DNA from 3 places in the Paenibacillus sp. PvR098 genome. Region 3 is predicted to be linked to each of the others. Evidence: riboswitches for the same ligand, from Rfam matches in the RefSeq annotation. Region 3 holds a riboswitch; each other region holds the start of a gene.
What was found. A riboswitch is a leader RNA that binds a small molecule or an ion and turns the genes downstream of it on or off. The one in region 3 is predicted to bind cyclic di-GMP.
Positions count from the first base shown of each region.

Region 1: it holds a riboswitch for cyclic di-GMP, as region 3 does, so the genes downstream of both, JOE45_RS00110 (FapA family protein) here and JOE45_RS12210 (PDC sensor domain-containing protein) in region 3, are expected to answer to the same signal.
Region 2: it holds a riboswitch for cyclic di-GMP, as region 3 does, so the genes downstream of both, JOE45_RS07605 (methyl-accepting chemotaxis protein) here and JOE45_RS12210 (PDC sensor domain-containing protein) in region 3, are expected to answer to the same signal.

Region 1 is NZ_JAFIBU010000001.1:19,371-26,739, reverse strand. It holds gene JOE45_RS00120 (long-chain-fatty-acid--CoA ligase) at 1-1,398, opposite strand, end outside; gene JOE45_RS00115 (HD-GYP domain-containing protein) at 1,644-2,696, opposite strand; gene JOE45_RS00110 (FapA family protein) at 2,693-4,597, opposite strand; cyclic di-GMP riboswitch class I at 4,700-4,790, opposite strand; gene JOE45_RS00105 (PAS domain S-box protein) at 4,973-5,875, opposite strand; partial or broken gene JOE45_RS23270 (DUF429 domain-containing protein) at 5,897-6,444, opposite strand; gene JOE45_RS00090 (hypothetical protein) at 6,852-7,369, shown strand, end outside.
Region 2 is NZ_JAFIBU010000001.1:1,517,303-1,524,671, reverse strand. It holds gene JOE45_RS07625 (isochorismatase family protein) at 1-427, shown strand, start outside; gene JOE45_RS07620 (TRAP transporter substrate-binding protein) at 459-1,481, shown strand; gene nthB (nitrile hydratase subunit beta) at 1,567-2,235, shown strand; gene JOE45_RS07610 (hypothetical protein) at 2,452-2,652, opposite strand; cyclic di-GMP riboswitch class I at 3,095-3,177, shown strand; gene JOE45_RS07605 (methyl-accepting chemotaxis protein) at 3,392-4,981, shown strand; gene JOE45_RS07600 (HD-GYP domain-containing protein) at 5,016-5,984, shown strand; gene JOE45_RS07595 (chemotaxis protein CheW) at 6,015-6,443, shown strand; gene JOE45_RS07590 (chemotaxis protein CheA) at 6,457-7,369, shown strand, end outside.
Region 3 is NZ_JAFIBU010000001.1:2,456,636-2,464,004, reverse strand. It holds gene JOE45_RS12225 (hypothetical protein) at 1-1,182, shown strand; gene JOE45_RS12220 (coiled-coil domain-containing protein) at 1,179-2,717, shown strand; partial or broken gene JOE45_RS23530 (methyl-accepting chemotaxis protein) at 2,844-3,344, opposite strand; partial or broken gene JOE45_RS24200 (HAMP domain-containing protein) at 3,416-3,526, opposite strand; gene JOE45_RS23520 (PDC sensor domain-containing protein) at 3,496-3,804, opposite strand; gene JOE45_RS12210 (PDC sensor domain-containing protein) at 3,788-4,390, opposite strand; cyclic di-GMP riboswitch class I at 4,506-4,589, opposite strand; gene JOE45_RS23860 (hypothetical protein) at 4,753-4,878, shown strand; gene JOE45_RS12205 (helix-turn-helix transcriptional regulator) at 5,008-5,958, shown strand; gene JOE45_RS12200 (sigma factor-like helix-turn-helix DNA-binding protein) at 6,071-7,369, shown strand, end outside.

The DNA of each region.
Region 1 (7,369 bases), 2.4 Mb from region 3:
CGGATAGACGTTATAGCCGCCAGCGATAATTAAATCCTTTTTACGGTCCAGAATATAGAAAAAACCATCTTGATCCATTTTTGCCATATCTCCAGTATACAGCCAACCGTCTCGTAAAGCGGACTCTGTCTCCTCCGGACGGTTCCAATAACCTTTCATGACCTGCGGTCCCCGAATGATCAGCTCACCGATCTCTCCCACCGGCAGTTCCTTTCCTTGATTATCAGGATCCACGATTCGTGCTTCCGTATCGGGAAAGGGGATGCCAATCGATCCGATTTTTCGTTGCTCCCATATATTATTCGCATGGGTGACCGGCGACGCCTCCGTTAAGCCGTAGCCTTCGACCAGTCTGGCACCCGTCATCGCTTCAAACCGCTGCTGAATCTCCACCGGAAGAGGAGCCGCTCCGCTGACACAGACCTCCAACGACGATAAGTTGAAGCGCATCGTTTGCAGATGATTGATCAAGGTCATATACATCGTTGGGGCTCCCGGGAAGACGGTTGGCTTCACCCGACGCATGGTTTCGAGAAGCAAGTTAATTTCAAAACGCGGCAGCAGCGCCATCTTTCCAGCTAAATATACCGATTGATTCAGCAGCACCGTCAAGCCAAACACATGGAAGAATGGCAAGGCGGACAAATAAACTTCATTGGTTTGTTTAGAACGATACGACCATAGACGGTTTTGAATCGTATTGACAACCAAGTTATAATGCGTCAGCATCACACCTTTGGCCCGCCCGGTCGTCCCGCCGGTATACTGAATAAGTGCCAGGTCATGCTCCGGGTCCAGCTTCACGCCGCAAGGATCTGGAGAGGCCCTGCCCAGCAGCTTCACAAAAGAATATACACCGTCCCCGTAAATCACTTCCCGCTTCATCTTTTTAAGTCGTGCAAACAGCGGATAAAGCCAGTTTTGCGGTATCGGCATGTAATCTTTGATCGACGTTACGATCAACTGTCGGATTCCTGCTGGTTCCATCACCTTGTATACTCGCTCAAACAGCAAATCCAAGGTCACGATCACCTTTGCCCCGGCGTCCTTGATCTGGTACTCCAGCTCACGCGGCGTGTACATCGGATTCGTCATCACCACCACTCCGCCCATAAGCAAGGTGCCAAAATAAGCGATCACCGTCTGTGGGCAATTAGGCAGCATAATCGCTACGCGATCTCCTTTACGCACGCCGAGCTGGCTCAACGCATTTGCAAATCGGTAAGACAAATCAAGCAGCTCCTGGTAAGATAACGTCTTACCCAAAAAATCCAAAGCCGTATGCTTCGGATATGTTTGAGCAGATTCCTTCAAAAAATGCGCCAAATTTTGCTTTGGATAATCAAAGGTCGGTGGCACCTCAGCAGGATAATGCTTAAGCCAAGGTTTGCTAGTCATTGAAACCACCTCCACATCGCGCTTGTCAAGTCAGGTTGTGCATGGAGAATCAATTACATATGAATCACCTTGTTTATCCAAGGTTGTCCGTAAACGTTTACATTCTCCTGTAATGGATATGATATGATACGGAATTCCCTAATATGCCTTTGGTCTTACCGCACGCTATCCTCATCATGGAATCTGTAACTAAAAAAAGCGCCCATCGGCGGAGAAACCGCCCGGCGCCTTTGCTATATTCTCGATTAGACGGGAACGGGTGTCCCGCTACTTAAACTTCCGATCTTCAATTCCGGCCGCTGCCTCAAATCGATAAACTGACCGGATCCATACACTAGTGGACGAAACGGGTCCCCCACGTGAACCATCACTACGGTCGCTTGCGTTCCATCGGATAAGCTTACACGACTGCCGATCATACATTCAGTCATATGCCGGATAAAGCAGCGAACGATCCCTGGCTCCAGCAGCCCGTATGCATGATCGGCAATACTCTGTAGAACATCAAACAGAGGCAACGCATTCCGATAGGCCCTTTTGGAGGACATAGCATGAAACACATCGGCGACCGCAACAATTTTACTGACTTGTTCAAGACGATTACCGGACAACCCAGCAGGATAACCGCTGCCATCCTCCCTTTCATGGTGCTGCAGAGCAGCCAAAGCAATAAGCGGGTCCAGACCCGACTCGCGGCGGAGAAGCTCATACCCATACTGCGAGTGACGCTTGATTTCACGAAATTCATTATCGTCTAATTTACCCGGCTTATGAAGGATAGATAGAGGAACGAAGAGCTTGCCTACATCGTGAAAAAGCCCAGCCATGCTGATTCGGACACGCTCCTGTACGGACAAGCCTAGCCATTTGCCAATTAGTCCCGCCATAACACTTACTCCGACACTATGCTTGAATGTATCATCATCCTGCGTCTCAAGGGCCAACAAGATGCGATGCGTGTCAGAGCTTTTCACAAGCTTGTTGATGGCTGGTAGAACCGTACTATATACCTTGTCAACGGGAACCCGGCCGGCAGTTCGGATATCCGCAAATAACTCCTTCATCTCATTAACGGCAAACCCTACAAGCTGCTCAGGCTCGAATTCCGGACTAACCACATCATTACTGCGAAGTTTCAGGCCGTGCTGATGAATCGATTGGATACTTTCCGTTGTAAGAATGGAGGATGCAGGAAGAATTAATATTCCATACCGACTATATATATTTTTTTTCAACCTCTTGCCCAGCAAATGCGACATGTCCAGCAACGGAGTAGAAACTTTATCATCCACCATCATGCCAATTTACCGTTCGTCTGTTGATTTTGAATACCAATGGCGGAATAGGCCCGATTCTTCACCCATTCCAAATCAATCGTCTGATCCTCTATGCTATCGAAAACTTCAATACAGTAATTTCCTATGCACACTCTTCCAGAGCTCATGCTTTTTAACATAATTTTGGTCTTGGACTTCAGCACCGACGGCGCCCCCGTTTGACCACCCACCATCATCGCTGAAATGACGCCATCCGCTTCCAAACGAGATCCCCTGCATACAGCATCTTTATCGTAGAAAATAATATTGGCTGCCGAATACAAATCGCTTTGCAGAACTCCTTCTTTACGAATAAGTATGTCGCCGTTTGATTTGAGGGTCGATAAATGGCACTGCGCTAGATCAATCCGCACTTTAGCCTCTTGCATACTTCCGACGTGTTGAACGGTCTCCTTGAGTGAGTTCAGAATACCGAAAATGGTTGCTTCCGTAATCAGCTGAGGCATCCGCGACAGCTGAAGGAATCGCTCCAGCATGTCTTTCAGATTCAACCAAGACGTTTTGTCACGGAATCGAATGTTGACGATGACCGACAACGTTTCTTTGGCCTGTTTGGGAATTTCTTTAAACTTATTCTCCACCAAAAGTAAAATAATTTGTCCGTAATGAGGCTTCTGCCCCTTCTTCTCCACCATCTCAGTGAGCATCTTGGCTGCTTCAATCAGCTGCTCGAACTGGGACATTAATAATTGGGAGCCGTTGTATAATCGGTTATGGAGAACCCCGAAATAGCCCGAATACAGATTGCTTTTGATAGCATTTCCTTGAATACGGATACTCCCGGTTGCCGTAACGGTAGCGTTATAGACGCTGCCCGAGATATAGACGTTACCAAGCGATTCTATGATCATATTCTCCATAACATTTCCATAGACAATAATGTCGCCGGAGAATACGATATGGCCCGTTTCAATGTTAACATCGCCGGGAACGATGAACGCCTTGGTAATATCAAAAAACTTCGTCTGGTTCCCGGTGATACGCGGTCTTCCTTCGCTCATAGCGATGACGAAGCCATCCTCCCGTATTTGCACCCCATCTTTGGCTACAATAACAATGTCCTGGGGCTCCTTAGGGCGAATAAAATTCCCATAGACATCGTATCCAACAGTCCCTTCCTCGGGCGGTGTTTTTCGGGCGATCACATCTCCCGGAGTTACCGACGGAATGTTTAAATGACTTCTGTAATCTATGACTCCGCCAATCTCCACATACTGATTTTCCACTTGCTCCGTGAAAAATAGCTGCAGCTCCGCATCCTTCCCTGGAACAGGAGGCTTGCCTCGCGCGATTAGAACCGGCTCATATGTCGGATGCAGCACTTCTTCGAATATGGCGCCAATATTTCGATTTTTCACAATCGACAAACGGTCCAGCTCATGAGTAATATCATTAAGTTCCAGTTTATTTAAAATAATCGATTGGTCTTCTTCCGCTCTGAGAACCAAATGGGACGCAGGCTCACACTCACTGAGCTTCCATACATACCTGACGGGCGAACGCACAAGCAAGTGCGCTTGCATCCCATCCTCGGACACTTGGATTTCGAACAAAGCAGATTCTTCTACGGACCAAATCAACTTATCCTTTGATGTTACGGTCACCACACCGGATACCGTTTCTCCGTTCATAGTCAGCTTGACCGGAGGTATGGCCTCTATAGTAAGGGGGGATGTCGCGTCATCTTGGACAAAAATCTCATTTCCACTTACCCGCAACCAACCCTGACCCGTATACTCCCTTTGCTTGCTGTCGTCTTCCCCTTTGGCAAAATCCGAGAATTCAGTTTCATTAGGCGCAGAATCTAACGCCATGGATTTTATCATTTTGACCAAATCCAGTTCCGAAATAGAGTCGGACATCCGGACTACCTCCTTCCATCGGATCAAACGTTTGACGGTAAGACAAAAATACACCTTTCTCCAGCCGGGGAAAGGTGCATCGAATCATACGTTCCTCCCATTATCGGCGGCATGGCAGCCATAGTATTAGAATACTAACCTTAGGCCCATTGCTTTGCGTCCTTGCCTTTCAGCAAGTTTGCCATTATCGTAATGAAAAAATATTAATAATAATTAAATTATAGTCAATTGGGATGGCAAACATCAACATGTACATATCCAGAAGGGCTATTCCATTCTTGTGGTATGTAATTCGCGTGTTAATTTTCGCTAAAATTCGACACAAAGGTTAAAACCTTGCATTATTCTTCATTGTTTTTACATTATATTACATATCTACTCCTTCCAGAGGTCATTCAAATGGACGTCAAGCGCTTCCGCAATACATTGTATAGAATATTTGTGAGGATTTGTGATTTTTCCGTTCCTTATTTTGGAAATCGTACCGATCGACAGCCCGGTAAGCTCCGAGAGCTTGGTCACCGTTATTTGACGTTCCGCCATCAGCATCCTCAGCGAAAGGGCCATTTTGGACTGCTCCTGTGCTTCGTCCTTCGTAAGTCTTCTTCCGACAAACGCAATTCGGGTTACTTCCTGTCTACCATTCAGCAAAGGCTGAAAACGAAACTCCACTTCGGCTTTTTGATTGTTGCTCACCCACTCCATGCTCATACTAAAACCAGAGCCTGTCAATACGGCTTGGCGGAGCATGTGCCTTACTTGGAGCAAACTCCGTGACCCGACAAAAGAAAGAAAAGACTGCGAGACAAGATCCCTTCTCTTCATCTCCAGCAGTGGAGAGTGGAACGAGCAATCGACAAAACGAAATTTCGGCGTAAGCGTTCCTCTCATATCAAATCCGGACCCTTGACACAGAATCCATTTTTTATCGCTAACATCACGAACAATCATAATATAATAATGGGACCCGTCCATAACTGTTTCCCGTAAGGAAAGCTCCACGTCCATTTGAATTCCGTGTTTTACGGTCCAACATGCCTCTGAAAACAAGGTATCCTCATACTCAAAAAACTCCAACCGCTTCAGTACCCATGCCCTGTATTCGTTCGATAAAAAAGATAAGAAGGTTTCCTTCCAAAGCTCCTGTTTTGTATAGCCGATGATCTGGTAAAAAGCCGGATTTGCCTCTTCAATGGTCAAATGATGTCCATCCCATTTTAAAAGACAAATGCCATCCGCAGCTTTCTCAACCATAATGCTTACCCATTTATTCGGCATTACTCCTCCAACCTTTCGTCTTTAAGAAAAACAGTAATAGGAGATGGTTCGCCCCCTTCCATTGCGGTCCCAATCTCCTTCCCTGGGAACCTCCTTCAGCTTGCCCGCACTTGCACTTAACCATGCCGTTACGGCAAGTACCAGCGCATCGGCGATGTCATCACGGGCAAGCGCTTTGCGCGGGTTTCTGTGCATTAGCTCGGTAACGACCTCATCCGCTTGCCCATATACACCTCGCAGATGCATCATTCGTTCTTCAAATCCCGCCTTACTCCTCTTCCCGCTCTGCATCGGAGCTCGTCCAGGCTGCGAATCTTCGGTACGAGCGCCCAAGACTGACGCGATAAGCCGCGACCGCTGACCCTGCGCTGCAGTGCATTCGCATCGACATAGTCTGACGCGGTCAAGACTTCGCGTACCGGCGCGGGGAATATACTGGACGCCCGTCCAAGCTTCAAGAGCTGCCGCGCCAGCACGTCACAACGTCGCGGCTCTGTTGCGGCCGCCAGACCGATCAGCATGTCAATCAATAACAATCCCGCCTCCCGGTACGCTTCCCACAGGCTCATCAGATCGCCGAACACGCCAGCAATCCAACTCCCGTTGGCCGCCAGCCCACCGACACCCAGCCCGCGGCGCAGCCGTCAATTCCTACGAAGGATTCACTTTTCATAAGTTCCGCTGTTCCCCTAGTACGACATCCGGTCTTCGCCTGCACGACTTATACCATTCAGTCACCGCATGTATATTACCGTCCCTGCCCAGTTGATTACAGGTAAGCTTTATTGCATGGATAAACACGTCTTTAACACCCTTTTGCAGTTTTTCTTTATTATACATCCTTTTTCTTTTATCGGACATGCTGCAGACCGTTTATGAGGACAAAGATACAAGCCGCACATACACTTAAAACATATATATAATAGGGCAAATCATGTAAAGAGGAAATACGTTTGCTGGGAAGGATGTGAAAAAATTGGCGAATGGCACTATGGACGTCTCGGTTTCGAAACAGCTGGGACAGAACGAAATGAACCTCGTCCTGGACTGTATGAACGGGTTACCTCACGATCTGCGTGTGCTTCAAGACGGAGCTTTGATTACGATGAAGCATGACGATGCCGAGCGCCAAGTCTTGGTTACAAGAGGAAAAGGGGATGAATGCGGCTTCCACTATATTGAGGTCGGGACTGAAACGGCCAATGCGCTGAGGCTTCGGGATGGAGTAAGGTATCGGGTGCATTACGACGAATCAACAAAAATACTTACTTTAACACGAGCCTTAGTCAGTCGTGTTCAAGTCCCGCTGAAAACCGATCGGAAGAAAAAAAAGGAACCGACCGTTACGATAGGATATGCACTGCTCTGCATGCTTGGCATGGCAGAGAAACGTCCTTCACTAATAACGCTCAACCGAGGCTCTGTCACCGTAAAGCTCAGGCTCTCTGTGCCTAACAATGAGCTTGACCGGGGTTTTCTGCTCTCCTCAGAAAT
Region 2 (7,369 bases), 940 kb from region 3:
TGCTTATGATGATGACAATTTTCGGGATGCAGGGGCGTGGGCGTTAAAGCAAAAAGGGCTCGAAACACTAAAAGCGGGTACTACGGGGGTGGAGATTGATCCGGCGCTTGATTATCAAGAAGGCGATATGATCTTGACCAAAAAATACGCTTCTGCATTCTTCGGAACAGATTTAACTTCCCGGTTAGTGTCTCAAGGGGTTGATACTGTTATTCTCACAGGATGCTCAACCAGCGGTTGCGTACGTGCGTCGGCAGTTGACGGAATATCCTCCGGTTTCCGTCCCATTGTTGTAAGGGAGGCTGTTGGAGACCGTTCACAAATGGCACATGAACAAAGTCTGTTTGACCTTCAGGCGAAGTATGCTGAAGTAGTTAGTATTGAAGAAGTTTTGGAGTATTTTGATAAGATTGAACCTGCTGTTTAGTGATCCATTAAAAATTGGGGGGTATCACCACATGAAAAAAACGTTATCACTCACATTAGCTGCGATGTTAGGCTCGTCCATTCTTCTTAGCGCGTGTGGAGGAGGAGAGGCGCCATCCAATCAGGGATCTGATCAAGAACAGAGCGGTAAAACGTATTCATTCAAACTAACGCATATCACGCAGCCTACTCACGTCTGGCACAAAACCTCGGAAAAATTTAATGAAGAATTACAGGCTCGTTCCAATGGCCGCATGAAGGTGGATATTTTTCCGGCAGGTCAGCTTGGAGCTGAGAAAGACATGGTGCAGCAGTTAGAAAGCGGAACACTGGAATTCGGAATTATCACTAACGCGTATATGAGTACCCGTGCTGAAGCTTTTAATGCATGGAGCATGCCATTTCTGTTTAAGAATCTGGAAGAAACGACAGCGGCAACGAAGACAGAGCCTGCGCAAAAAATTCTGGATGAATTGAGTAAAAACGGGATTCAGGGATTGGCATACTTAACGACGGGAATCCGTCAGGTTTTCATGAAGGAGGGCTTTGTTGACAGCCCGGAAGATTTGAAGGGGAAGAAAATCCGCGTGCTTGGAAGCCCGTCCATTCTGGACTTCTGGAGAACCGTAGGGGCAGGGCCTACGCCAATACCGCTGCCTGAAATATACACTTCCTTACAATCCGGAGTGATCGACGGAATCGATATTGACACCGATGCACTGTTCTCGGAAAAATATTATGAAATCGCAAAAGATTTAACAATTACGAACCATATGGCATTTCCCGGCATCGTAGTCATGAGTAAAATGATACACGATCAAATGTCGGCGGAAGATCAAAAAATCGTGGCAGAGGCGATGCAAGCTGCCATTGATTGGGGAAATCAAGAAGCGATAGAGCGTGAACATAAAAACCTGGTAGAACTGAAAAAATTAGGAGTAAACGTTACCGAACTGACCAATACGGAAAGCTTCAATGCGATACGAGATGAAGTCTATGCTAAATACTCGGCTAATACGCTAATTAAAGAATTCATTGAAACGATCCGCAAATAATAACAGGAACACTATTAATCAGACGAGGATGATTTCGCCCTCGTCTCACTTTTATAGGTGAGTGATATAGAAAGGGGTATTTGACATGAACGGTGTACATGATATGGGCGGAATGCAAGGTTTTGGACAAATAGTACGTGAGGAAAATGAACCGGTTTTTCATGCAGATTGGGAAGGTAAAATGCGGGCGATGCTTGTTACTCTAAGTAAAAAAAATGTAATTAATCTGGATGAAGTCCGTTATGCGGTTGAAAGAGTCAAACCCGATTTTTACTTGGCCTTCTCGTACTACGAAAAATGGTTATATGGCTTATTGATCTTGTTAATTGAGAAAGGCGTTCTGAATGATGTAGAGATACAGGAAATAAAGAAGGGATTTTCTCTTGATGAAAACCAGGATCTTCTGAACGCATTGACTCAATTGAAATACGTTCGCGACAACAAAACGGCTCTGAACATCACTCGCGAATCAGCTCCAAAATTTAAGCCGGGGGATACAGTTATAACGAAGCTTATCCATTCGAAGGGACATATCCGATTACCCAGTTATGCCAAAGGGAAAATGGGATGCGTAAAAGAAATCCATGGGAATTACAAATTGCCAGAGACCAATATTTATTCCGAACAAGCGATTAAAGAACCCGTATACCTTGTTGAATTTGATGCTTCGGATTTATGGGGGCCGGATACGCCAAGAAAAGATAAGGTTCTGATTGACCTATGGGAGAGCTACTTGCAGCCTGCTACCATTTGAATCTGAAAGCGATTTGCCCACGTACGGGAAAAAACCTTATTTTGTGTGGACGTTTTACCGGAGTATACCGTTCGCTAAAGTCGCTGACTCGAACAAGTTAACCGGGAAACTCGCCAAGAAGTTTGGAATGGCGAGATAAACTGGAAGCTTAGCTGAACTAAATAAAACCAACAGATGCTCAGTGGCAATCTGTTGGTTTTTAGGTTGCTTCATAGGCTAGTTCGATTCCCTTTGCCTTGTACGTCCGCCGTTGATATATCCTCTGGCTATGCGGGAAGCCCGAAGGGTTGACACGATAACAAGCGTCTCATCCCGGGTCATATTCCGGCCTTCATACGAAAAGTCGGACAAATCAGCCATTTGTTCATTCGTATACTTGTCGAACAAGTCGATTAACATTTCCATATTATGGTCCATAGAAAGTTTCTCCTGCTATTGTTTTTTGTTTTTAACTACGATTTATTATTACAGAAGATTATGAAATTCGTCAACTGGGCTGGCACCTATGACGCATCAACGGATGCTTCATACGTTATCTGCTTTACATAGTTAACGATTGGGATGAACTGATTACTTTAGAATATAGCAGTTTATTCATTAGAGGTGCTGTTATGGAACAGTCGCCAATTCATCCGTAGATGCTGGAACACAAACCGCAGTTTGGTTATGGGTGTGAAAACTATAATTAAGACCATCAGACTATATGTACTGGATAACGGGACTGTAAGATCATGTAAACAAATAATAATTCTGATACTTTTCAAAAATATTTGTACATTTTTCGACAAAATCCAATGATTATTGACATTTGTTTTTGATTCAGTGTATTTTGATGTATGGTTATTATTACCTAAATTCTATTTGATAAAGGCAAACTTGCCGAAAGGTAAGGGCGCAAAGCCACGGGTCTAAGGTGCTAGCTATGACGGCCGGGTTGCCAATGGGGGAGAACAGGACCCTTTGGGGGTCCTTTTTTTGACCATAAAATAGAAAAATATGAAAGATCATATCATTGCAGGAAATCATCGACATGCTAGAACGGAATGGAGTTTTTATTTTTAAATTCGTCAAATTGATGTTGGTGGTGATGGGTCTTCTGTTGAAAATGGGGATATGACGCTAAGGTTTTATAAATTAAAAAAGGGGCTTACTACTAATGAAATGGTTTTATGATTTGAAAACGTCTGTGAAATTGATTTCAGCATTTGTCTTTATGGCCATCCTGCTTGCATGTGTGGGGTTCTTTGGATTAAATAACATGGGTAAATTAAATGACGAGATCACGATCACTTATAATGATCGTTTAATACCGATTAATGATCTTTCCAGTTCACAAATTTTGTATCAACGAATCAGAGTGAATATTCGCGATATGAACTTCGTAGCGAATACGCCTGAGGCTAAAAATAATTATGAACAAAGGATACAAGAACTTAAAATACAAATTGACGCAAACATCGATAAATACAGCAAAACAGGCTTGGACTCGCAAGCACAGGAATTGTTAAAGAAATTTGACCCCGCATGGCAAGCTTATAAAGGGATATTGGATCAGGCGATTCAATCCGCTCATGCCGGAGATGTGGAAGGATATTTAAGACTTGCTCCCGGTTTTAGAGAAGTAGGCGACCAAGCCGAAACGATTTTACAGGAGTTAATTTCCTTAAACATTCAGACCGCGGAAAAAGCGAATCAGGAGGCCAATGCTACTTACGCAAGCTCCCGAACCATTACGATAACGATTATCCTTGCTTCCCTGCTCTTCAGTATTGGATTCGGTTACTTCATCTCTCAAATTATTTCACGTCCTTTGAATCGCGTGGTGGGGTTAGTCGATAAAGTAGCCGGAGGCGATTTAAGAGAAACAGCGGATATCGATACGAAAGACGAGATAGGGCAGTTGGCTAATTCGATCAATGACATGGTGCTAAGCTTAAGAACAACGGTTAGCGGGATTATGGCATCAGCGGAAAGCGTCGCTGCAGCGTCCCAGCAAATATCCGCTACCACCGAGGAGATTGCGAGCGGTACAACCAGTCAGGCCAATGACGCTCAAACGATGAACGAATTGTTCAAGGAATTGTCTAACGCCATTGACTCAGTAGCTAAGGGTGCTGAGCAAGCCTCTGAATTGTCCAACAGCACGGTAGGAATTGCGCAGGAAGGCGGCAAAGTGGTCCGTTTCTCGATTGAAGGTATGCAGCTAGTCAATCAGCAAATGTCCCGCCTCGAAGAAGATTCGAATAAAATTGGGGAAATTATTGAAGTCATTGACGATATTGCCGAGCAAACGAATCTATTAGCTCTGAATGCGGCGATTGAGGCGGCTCGCGCTGGAGACCAGGGCCGGGGGTTTGCGGTTGTTGCGGACGAGGTACGTAAGTTGGCCGAACGCAGCGGTGAAGCGACCAAGCAAATCACGGCTATAATTAAAGGGATGCAGGTGAATACCCAGCAAAGTGTGAAAGCCGTAGGGGAAGGCGTCGTATCGTCGCAAAAAACCGGGGAAGCATTTGAGCATATTATCACGATGGTTAATGAATCCGCCCACAAGGTAACGGAAATCGCCGCGGCGAGCGAAGAACAGTCTGCTCAATCCTCGGAGGTGCTCGCATCGATCGAAAGTATCTCCGCCTCAACAGAAGAAGCGGCAGCAGCTTCCGAGGAAACCGCATCTACAGCTCAATCCCTTGCAGGGCTTGCGGATGAATTGAATAGTGCCGTATCAATTTTTAGAGTTAGATAAGTGATTTAATTATTATAGAAGGGGAATGAACACTGTGAGATTGATTCCTATCACTGAATATGATGACAGGACCATGCAGTTGGCGAAGCCGGTATATGACAGTCAGCGCCGTATGCTGCTGTCCGCAAACCAGACCATTCATCCTAAATATTTGGAAAGATTAGTTCAAATTGGCATCAAAAATTTGATTGTTGAAGACGCCGAATCCAAAGGAATTACACTGGAGGAAATGATCGATATTCCATCATGGATGGATATTGTGCAGTCGGTTCAGGAAGCCTTCAATGCCGTAAAATTAAAGAAGCAGATGCCCACTATAAAATTACTTCAAGGAACAGGACGTCTTATCCAGGAAATCAAAAGCCGGTCCCTTGTTTTGCCCGTACCCTCTACAACGTTGGCCGTGGAACTAAAACCTTATGCCCATGCGGTCAATGTAGCGATACTGTCCCTGCAAGTGGGTAAAATTCTTGGCTATAACGAATTAATGCTCCGGGATCTTGCATTGGGATGTTTGCTTCATGATATAGGAAAAGCGGTGAATAGTGTGGGAAGGGAGCATCCGGAGGCCGGATTTACTGTCCTGCGGAGTATTCGCGAAATCAGTTTATTATCTGCCCATATCGCATACCAGCATCATGAAACCCTCGACGGCCAAGGATACCCACGGTCGATCAGCGGGGAGGCTTTCCACCCCTATGCCCAAATATGCGGAGTGTGCAATGTGTACGAGAATCAAACGGGAGATACTCCTCCTCACGATGCTATGGAGATGGTGATGGCATTAAGCAGCATCTCCTATAATGTCGAAGTAATACAGGCCTTCGTGAGGGCCGTTCCTGCCTATTCTCCGGGAACCATAATTCTCCTTCAAGGTGGGGAAGAAGCGATCGTTACCAAGATCACCAGCCATATGCAGAGACCCGTTGTTCGTATTCTGGCTACAGGCGAGGAGATCTCCCTTGCGGATCATCCAACGATTATGATATCCGGTTGCAAATAAAATCAACAAGAGAACAGGTGGAGGATGAAGATGCAGGGTACTGGGCAGGAGCAATATGTCGAGTTTGGTATCGAAAGTGAACAATATGCCATTCGGATTCAGGATATTCATGAAATTATAAAGATGCAGAACATCACACAAATCCCTAACGTGATGCCCTATGTGAAAGGGGTTATTAACCTCAGGGGGAAGATTGTTCCCGTGATTAGTCTTCGCAATTTGTTTCAGCATGATGAAAAGGAATATTCCAAGACCACACGAATTGTGGTGGTTCATCATCAAGAGGATGCCGTTGGAATTGTTGTGGACCGCGTGAATAAAGTAACCACCTTCTCAGATATTCAGCTTCCTCCGGATTGTGTGGGCGGGATATCCGGCAGCTTTTTTACAGGTATCGGATTTACGGATAGCGGATTGGTCGGTATATTAAAGCTGGATGAAGTGTTAGTTCATGAATAGGAGTGAAACGTCCATGTTTTCCGAATACAGAGAGGTTTTTCTGGAAGAGCTGGGAGAGCAGCTGCAGCTTATGGACGATGAAATTCTAAAGCTCGAACAAGAAGGGGATTCCCTTCGGGTTATCCAAAGTTTATTTCGCGCCGCGCATACCTTGAAGGGTTCATCTGCGGCGATGGGCTTTGAGGAAATGAAGCAATTAACCCACGAGATGGAACATCTTTTGGATCAGGTTAGAAGTAATAAATTAGAGGTAACGGGCCCGCTGATTGATCTTCTCTTTCAGTCGCTTGATTATCTCAAACAGTTAAAGAACGATATTGAACGTAACGATAAGTCAATGACGGATATCTCGGATTGCGTGGAGAAGCTGCAAACCTTTACCGACATGCGTAAGCCAGCAACTGGCTCAGGGCCTACGATGTACTCTGCTCCCAAACCTGTATTGAACTTGGATACCCGGCTAAAAGTACAGGAGGCTCAGGATCATGGACTTGATGTGTATTGGATCGGTGTGCAGGTTTCCGCCGAATGTGTCATCAAAGGAGCAAGGGCTTATGTCATTCACTCCAATTTGACTGATAATGGGGAGGTATTTCTTACTGCTCCGGAATTAGAAAAAATGGATGAACATATGGATGGGCCGTTCTATATCACATTCCTTTATGCAGGAAACCGAAGCTCACAGGAAATGCAGGCTCTCGTTGCCGATTTAACCGATGTGGTCGATGTAAAGGCAGCGCCTTTGGAAATCGAAGAGACCGTGTTGGTCACCCCCAGTTCGGCTGCTCAAGAAAGAATCGTACATGATGAGGCTGCACAAACAGGCAAATCCAAATCTCAGACGATCCGAGTGAGCGTGGAAAGACTGGAGCATCTCATGAATCTGGTGGGTGAACTGGTCATTGACCAGACTCGAATCCAACAAG
Region 3 (7,369 bases):
ATGAATAGCCTACTTACTAAGATTGTTCAATATGAAGCTTTTCAAAAAGTACATACCGATTTATCCGCAGTCAGTGAAGAGACCATAAATAATATCATGACCTCTTTTAAACGCGCATTACAAGAAAACCGTTCAGCCATAGCCGGTTCAAAAAACAAAGATCAATTACGGATAGCTCTGATGCAGGAGCAGTTGATCGTTCAAGCGCAGGCAAGCCAATATTTAAGCATAACGGATGAATTTACGGAGCGTCACAAAAATTTATGGAAGTTCAATTCCAAAGCTCCGGAAATCTTTTTTGAAACGGCATATGATCAGCTTGCCAGCTATTTTCAAAGCAAAAAGAACCTTATGCATCGAAAGCTTGAAGCGGATAGCTCCTGGTACAGTGGCATTAAAGATTCAGCTAAGAAGATGGGCTCTTTAGTCAATATGGCTGTAAAAGGAGCTAACCAGCTTTCGGAGAAGCTGGGCGGTCAGAAGCTGACGGCTAATGAGAATGTCGTTGACGATAAATCCATAGTCGAGGCTCTTATGGAAACATACTTACATCCGAATGACGTTTCTTTGGATATCGGACGAATGCTGGGTCAATGCAATAAAGTATACGAGGAAGCATGGAAGAAAGAACTAACTGCCCAGCAGCCGGATCTTGAGCGTATTATTCCTCATATGCTCGTACATAAGGCAAGGGGAAATGTAGACCTCCAATTTAATGTCGGAGCTACCGAGCAAATCCTTATGGTATCTATTGGAACAACGGTAGCTAGTGTTCTCGCCTTGGCAGCGGGGTGGCATACGTTAACGTGGGCCATTCTCAATGTCTTTCCTCCGATGGCGATATTTGTGGCCGCTCTTACGATGGTTACAGGCTTCCTCACCAAGGAAAGTGCTCTGAAGCAGCGGAAGAAGCAAATTGATGATTCAGTGAATCAGTATTATCATTACTTTTTGACCTATCTTGATGTCATCAAGCTAAAGGAGCTTGGGAACAGGTCATTGCGTGAGCATATTGTAGAAGCAGGAGAGTCCATCATAGGAAAAACAGTCGCTCAATGGGAGACGGCTTTATTGGGCGGGCTTACCATAGATCATTACAGGCAGTTGAATGCCGCTTTTTCCAGGCACCTTCTGTATACACAGGAGGCTCTTGATCAACTCGCTGAGCTGGAACAAAAGTGAACGATTGGTGGAAGATGATGAATAAATTAGCAAAAGCATTTTTTTTATTTGTTGGTATATATTTGGCTTTTCAGATCCTGAGCTTTACGATCGCGTTCATATTGGAGCACAGCCTGCTGTTCACGATCTTAGCAGGCAGCACTTATTTATTGGTCCGCTACAAAAACGATCTCATACGAACCCTGCCTGTATTAAGGAGGTACTACAGTCAAACGAGATCGTATACAAAATCGAAACTTAAGCAAGTAGAAGTTAGAATGGAAGTGTTGTTTAGAAATATAGAGGAAAAACAAAATAACTTAATGATTTACGTACGCGAACGTGAGCAAATCGCCGCAGATCTGCAGGAGAAGAATGAGGAAATTAAGCAGCTTGAACAAATGCTTCACGATCATCGCGATAGTTCAATCCATACCGATATCCTCCAACAAGATTTGCAAGAAAAGCTGCTGGAAGTGCAGCAGTTAAAAGCTTCCTATCACGACATGGAAGCCAAAATCAGTGACGCCACGCAAAAGGTCGTAAAGTTGGAACAGCAGCGATTAAAGCTTTTGGATGAGCGGAATCTGGTAACGAAACAGTTGGACGAATTGACAGTAACACTGAAAATTAATGAACAACGTAACCATCAGATGTCAGCTGAGATTGAGCGGTTGCAGGAACAACAGGAGAAGTTGGAAGCAGTGCTTGCGGGTTCAACCTCCAATGACGAAGTGGAACGAATACAAAATGAGATTGACATGCTGCGTACGCAGCGCGAAAGCCTGGAAGTTAAAATCAACGAATTACTTCATGAAAAACGAAATCTGGAAAGATACCGGACGGAGCTTGAAAGCACGTTAAAACATACTCACGAAGAGCTGGAAAAGCGGGTTCAGGAATTAGAGACGGTCCGGGCCAACGAAACTTTTGTCAAAAGCCAGTTAGATCAGGTACATGTACTGCTGGGTGATAAAGAAAAACAATTAACCAGCATTTCGGAGCGGTTACGCTATACCCAAGAGGAGAACCAATCGAAATTAGAGAAGGCCGGGCATAAAATCAAATCGTTAACCATGAAAATCGATGAATTAATCGGGTTAGAGCTTAGAAGCCGAGAGGATGCCGTGGCCTTGATTCAGTTAGCGCAAGAAAACAAAGAGCTTGAAGAAGAATTAATGAATGCACGAGAGTCCAGTTCTATGGAGAAGCATATTTTACAAAAGGAGTACAAACCGCGTTTTGAAAAAATTTACCCGCATGCCGAATTTCACAAAGAGTTTTTTCATGATTTCATTCAACTAACAACGAATGACCGGATCAATGTAGAACATGAGATTTGTCTTATGCATTATCGTCTGGCGGAGGTTGAATCGAAGAGACGTCCAAATACGGTGAATTCTACCGTAGGGAATTTACTGGAAATGCCTTTCTCGTCTAAAGGAAGAATCTACTATCGGCATCATCAAAACCGACTCTATATTTATCGGGTAAGCAAGACGGAAAAAGACCAGAAAGTGGTCATTCGATGGCTGCAAAACAGTTTAACTGCATAAAATGTAGGGCACTCGAAAGGGTGGCCCTACATTTTTTTTTAAAATCACGGCTGCTAGACTCATATTTATACTAGTAACTAACTCTTCCACCGCCTTAAGGAATTCCTTACGCTGTTCATGGTGCCTTTACTTGATTTTAAAGACGGAGACGGATTCATTTAAACCTTCTGCAAGCTGCGCAAGGGAATGTGACGTCGCGGCCGTTTCCTCCGAAGCGGCTGCTGCCTCTTGGCTAGCAGATGAGACGTTTTCAATGGAATGCATAACCTCATTAGACTGGGCAGCTTGCTCTTCGCATGCAGTCGCAATTTCCCCTACCTTGAGTTCCGTTTTGCTAATCATTTCAATAATTCGATCAAAAGCCTTTCTTGTCTCCTCGGACTGACTCACCCCGTCGGAAACGGCCATTACACTTCTATGCGTGTTTTCCTGCATGCCTTTGATAATTACTGTAATTTGTTTGGTAGCCTTACCGCTTCGTTCCGCGAGCTTACGTACCTCATCGGCTACGACCGCAAACCCTCTTCCTTGTTCTCCAGCACGTGCAGCCTCGATAGCCGCGTTGAGGGCGAGCAAATTGGTTTGATCCAAGATGTCGTAAATGACTTCGATAATTTCCCCGATTTTCCCCCGATTAAGTCTCGTAAATTATGAACCATATGGTTAACCGATGCTGTGAGCTGTCCCCATTCATCCTTGGAATGGATCGCGATTTCTTCAGTCAGATTTCCGGCTGCTATTTTTTCCGTCGTATGGATTAATTGCTTCAAAGGTGTAGTTATCGAGCGGACGATCCACAAGGCAAGCATACGCCGATGATGATCGCGATCACAATTACGGCAATGGTTGTATAGAGGATACCCTTGGTTGCGTTTGTGATTTCTGACATCTCGATGGCGCCGATAATTTTCCAACCGGTCAATTCGTTGGTGACAAATACCCCTTTATTGTTTACCCCATTGAACTGAAAATCAACGGCTCCAGTATTCGATTCGTAAAACTTGGTTACATATGGTTCTGTGTTCTCGGTACCCGGCTCAATCGTGGGATTGGTGACGTACTTCCCGTCCTTATCCAGAATAAACACGTAGCCATTTTGGCCCACTTTGATGCTGTTCACTCGTTTGGCAAGATCGGTCAAAACCAAGCTGCCGCCCGCCCACAACTCCCGACTCATCATCGCTCATTTTCGACGGGTTAGCGGCGATCTGGTTATTCGTTGCGGAGAGGAAGGGATCACTTACGATAGCCTTTCCTTTGTTCTCCGTCGCTGTAATAAACCAAGGCCTGGTCCGAGGGTCGTAACCCTCTATGGTTCGATCTGGGGAGAAAATCATCACTTCGGTATTGGTTCCGAAATAAACGACTTCGTATTGAGGGTTAATTGCTTTATATGGCTCCAATATGGCTCTAACCTGTGGACTAGCCGTGCCATCAACCATTTCGGCATGGATTTGTTGTGCCAAATAATCCATGTCGGATAGGCTTTTGGAGATAAGTGTATTAATTTCATGGTTTGCAGATTGAACGCTTTGACTTGCGCTTTGCATAATTTGATCTTCCACCTGTTGTCTTGCCTCCAGATAACAAAACCATCCGACGACGCTGCATGGCAGGATTAATATGACCAGAAATGCTGCGATCAACCGGGTTTGAATACTCATTTTCAACATGTGTGACTTCCTCCTGAGAGCATTGATTTGTGGTTTGTTTCAAAGTAGTTCCGAGAATCAGAAGCTAGGCTTTTGCTCCCCGATTTGAATCTAAACAAAAAAAAGAAGCTCCCCCTTTGGTGGCTCGGCTGCCATAGCATCATGCTTTAGGCCCCCAGCTTTGTATCCCTGCCTTTCTAAAGTGATATTTTTCCATATTACACATAGTTGTGGAAGATATCCAGTAAAAATAATCCATTTTTTACCACTTCATCACAAATACTATTCTTTTCTATACGAACGCATATTCGAGACAACCTCATGTCGCATGGCAATGATATCCTATACTGGAAAGTACCTATTTTCGCTTTTCGGAGGATTACATGACGAAGAAAACAGATAAAATTCAGATCGATATTTTAAACATTTTGATACAACTCGGATTGAACACGGCGATAATTCGTGATACCCCAAAAGACCAAGGTCCAACGGATGACATGACGGATTAACCCCGTGCATATCTAGTATTCAAACAATGATTGATTCATTTTTATGTAGTTCCTAAGAAGGAACTCTTCTGCTTTAGAAGAATAAGTAATATACAGGAAAATAGTACTAGTTTATCAAGGGGTATGAACATGATCGACAAAGTGATCCGCATTTTTAATATCATCAATGCCATTCAAGCTAATCCGGGGATTTCGGCAGCTGATCTCGCACTCAAATGCGATGTGAATATCAGAACGATTTACAGGGACTTGGATATATTGAGCTTGATCGCACCCGTTACCAATGAGGGACGGGGCACAGGCTACCGTTTTATGGGGAAATTTTTTCTTTATCCGCTCAATTTCTCGGAACAGGAGGCGTTCGTGCTTTCGCTGCTGCCTTCCGTGCTGGACAAAGATAAACTCCCGCCCGGATTTGATACGGCCTACGATAAGATAATGGCCACGCATTTAAAGGAGAAGTCCAAGCAAAACAGCATCATCGAAAACTTGGCGGATATCATCCAGATGGGGACGCCGGCGTATCGTAAAGAGACCCCGAATTTCCTTCAGCCGATCATTGAGGCGATTCTGGGGCAGAAAACAATCGATACGGTGTACCACACGCAGTATCGAGACGAAACAACCATGCGGAAAATAGATCCATATTATTTGGTGCCCCGTGACCAGCGTTTTTATTTAATTGGCTACTGCCACTTAAAACAGGCGATTCGCACCTTCCGAATAAGCCGTTTTCAGAAGGTGGAGATTACGAATCTCCCCTACGATAAAGGGGATTTTAACATCAAGCAGTACCTCAAAAACACGTGGACCATTGACCGTGGGGATAAAAATATGATGTTTAAGGTTAGGTTCGCCCCTGAAGTTGCACGTTACATAAAGGAAGAGGAGCTATTCGTTCGTCCCCGTATGAAGGATCAGAAGGATGGCAGCTTGATCTTTGAGGTCACGGTTAACAACGAAAAGGAGTTCGTAAACTGGATTCTTCAATACGGCCCCAATGCAGAGATACTGGAACCAAAGTCGGTGAGGGAAAGCTTGAAGCAGCAGCTTAGTCTTTGGGTCGAGATGTACAAGTAAGCTTGGAGGAAAATCCATGCATTGTGTTGAATGGACTCCATAGATCTTTTTGTTTGTGAATTCCTATTTTCTAACGGTATCAACAAGTTCAAGACAACGTGGGTGATCATGGGTGGGTTCAATACTTATAGATAAAAGCTTAGAGGGACGTTTGATAGCCAATTCGAACCCGCATGTACAATCTTTTTTACATTCGCATCAAATACAAACGTACGATCAGCTGTGCGAGGATGAGCTCCGATTATTGTTTAATGAAGATGCCGAAACCTTCTGGAGCGTGGTCAGAGTATTCGGCCTGCTTGGCGTTCGTTATAAAGGAAAGCTGCAGGCGTACTCATCCTTTGAGTTTGGGAAAGGCGATTTCCTCGTGTATCAAGGCAAGCTGACAGGGAACACAGCGGTAACGTATAGCTTCAAGCTTGAGCGTTTTTTGCGGCCGTTTTTGAGCTCTTTCGGCCTCAAGACGATATCCGACATTCATGGTTTATATCTGCTTAATATTCAGCACCAACTGGACAAGCTACATCTGTCAGAGTGGTACGGGGTTTTCGTAGAAGAATTGCTGCAGCAGCAGTTTGTGGTTCGCGGAGAGCTGGGGAAGCTGGAGGGAGAGGGTTGGGATCACAGCGGCACGGACGAATCATTCACCAAGACGGTGACCTTCGAGAACGTAGTGATCCAAATTCCGAATGTCATCCTTACACGGGACATAGCTCCCGACTTTTCCGGTTCGGTTGCTCGAAATATTCACTGTTTATTGAAAGACGGCCTGACCACTTATGGGCAGCTTCCGGACAACTTGGAGGACTACTTTCTTCATAAGCCGAGCATTGGTATCGGTAAAATCAACAGATTCAAGAATGAGCTTCTGAATAATATTGAAATTCATTGCCAGGAACGGGCAAATGTTGTTATAACCATGGAAACACCAACGGAGAGGCCGATCTATGTTCCTCCTCTCTTACGTGAGAAATCCATTGATCTGTTTCTTCCAGTCATTAACAGGTACAATGGTTATTCTTTAATCGTCGAGCAGCTATCCGAGATGGGAATTGTCAGGTGGGGCGAGCTTTGCCGCTATACGAAGACGGAGCTTACGGATGGACTGCGAAAGAAGCATGCAAGGATCTCTCGTATCCTACCCATATTTGAGGAATTATCGATTCATGTGGAAGGAGCAGAGGTAGAGGTTACGCTGGAGAGTCTATGGAAACGATTTTATAATGACCTGTCCGCGCTTGCTCATAATAATCGATTGGACTTCCTGGAGGAAAGACCTTGGGAGGTCTTATATAAACGTGTGAATAAAGGACCTTACAGGGAGGCGATGACGCTTCAGGAAATCTCCGACGAATTAGGGGTCACGCGTGAACGAATTCGGCAAATTGAGGTTAAGGCATTCGAGCTCTTC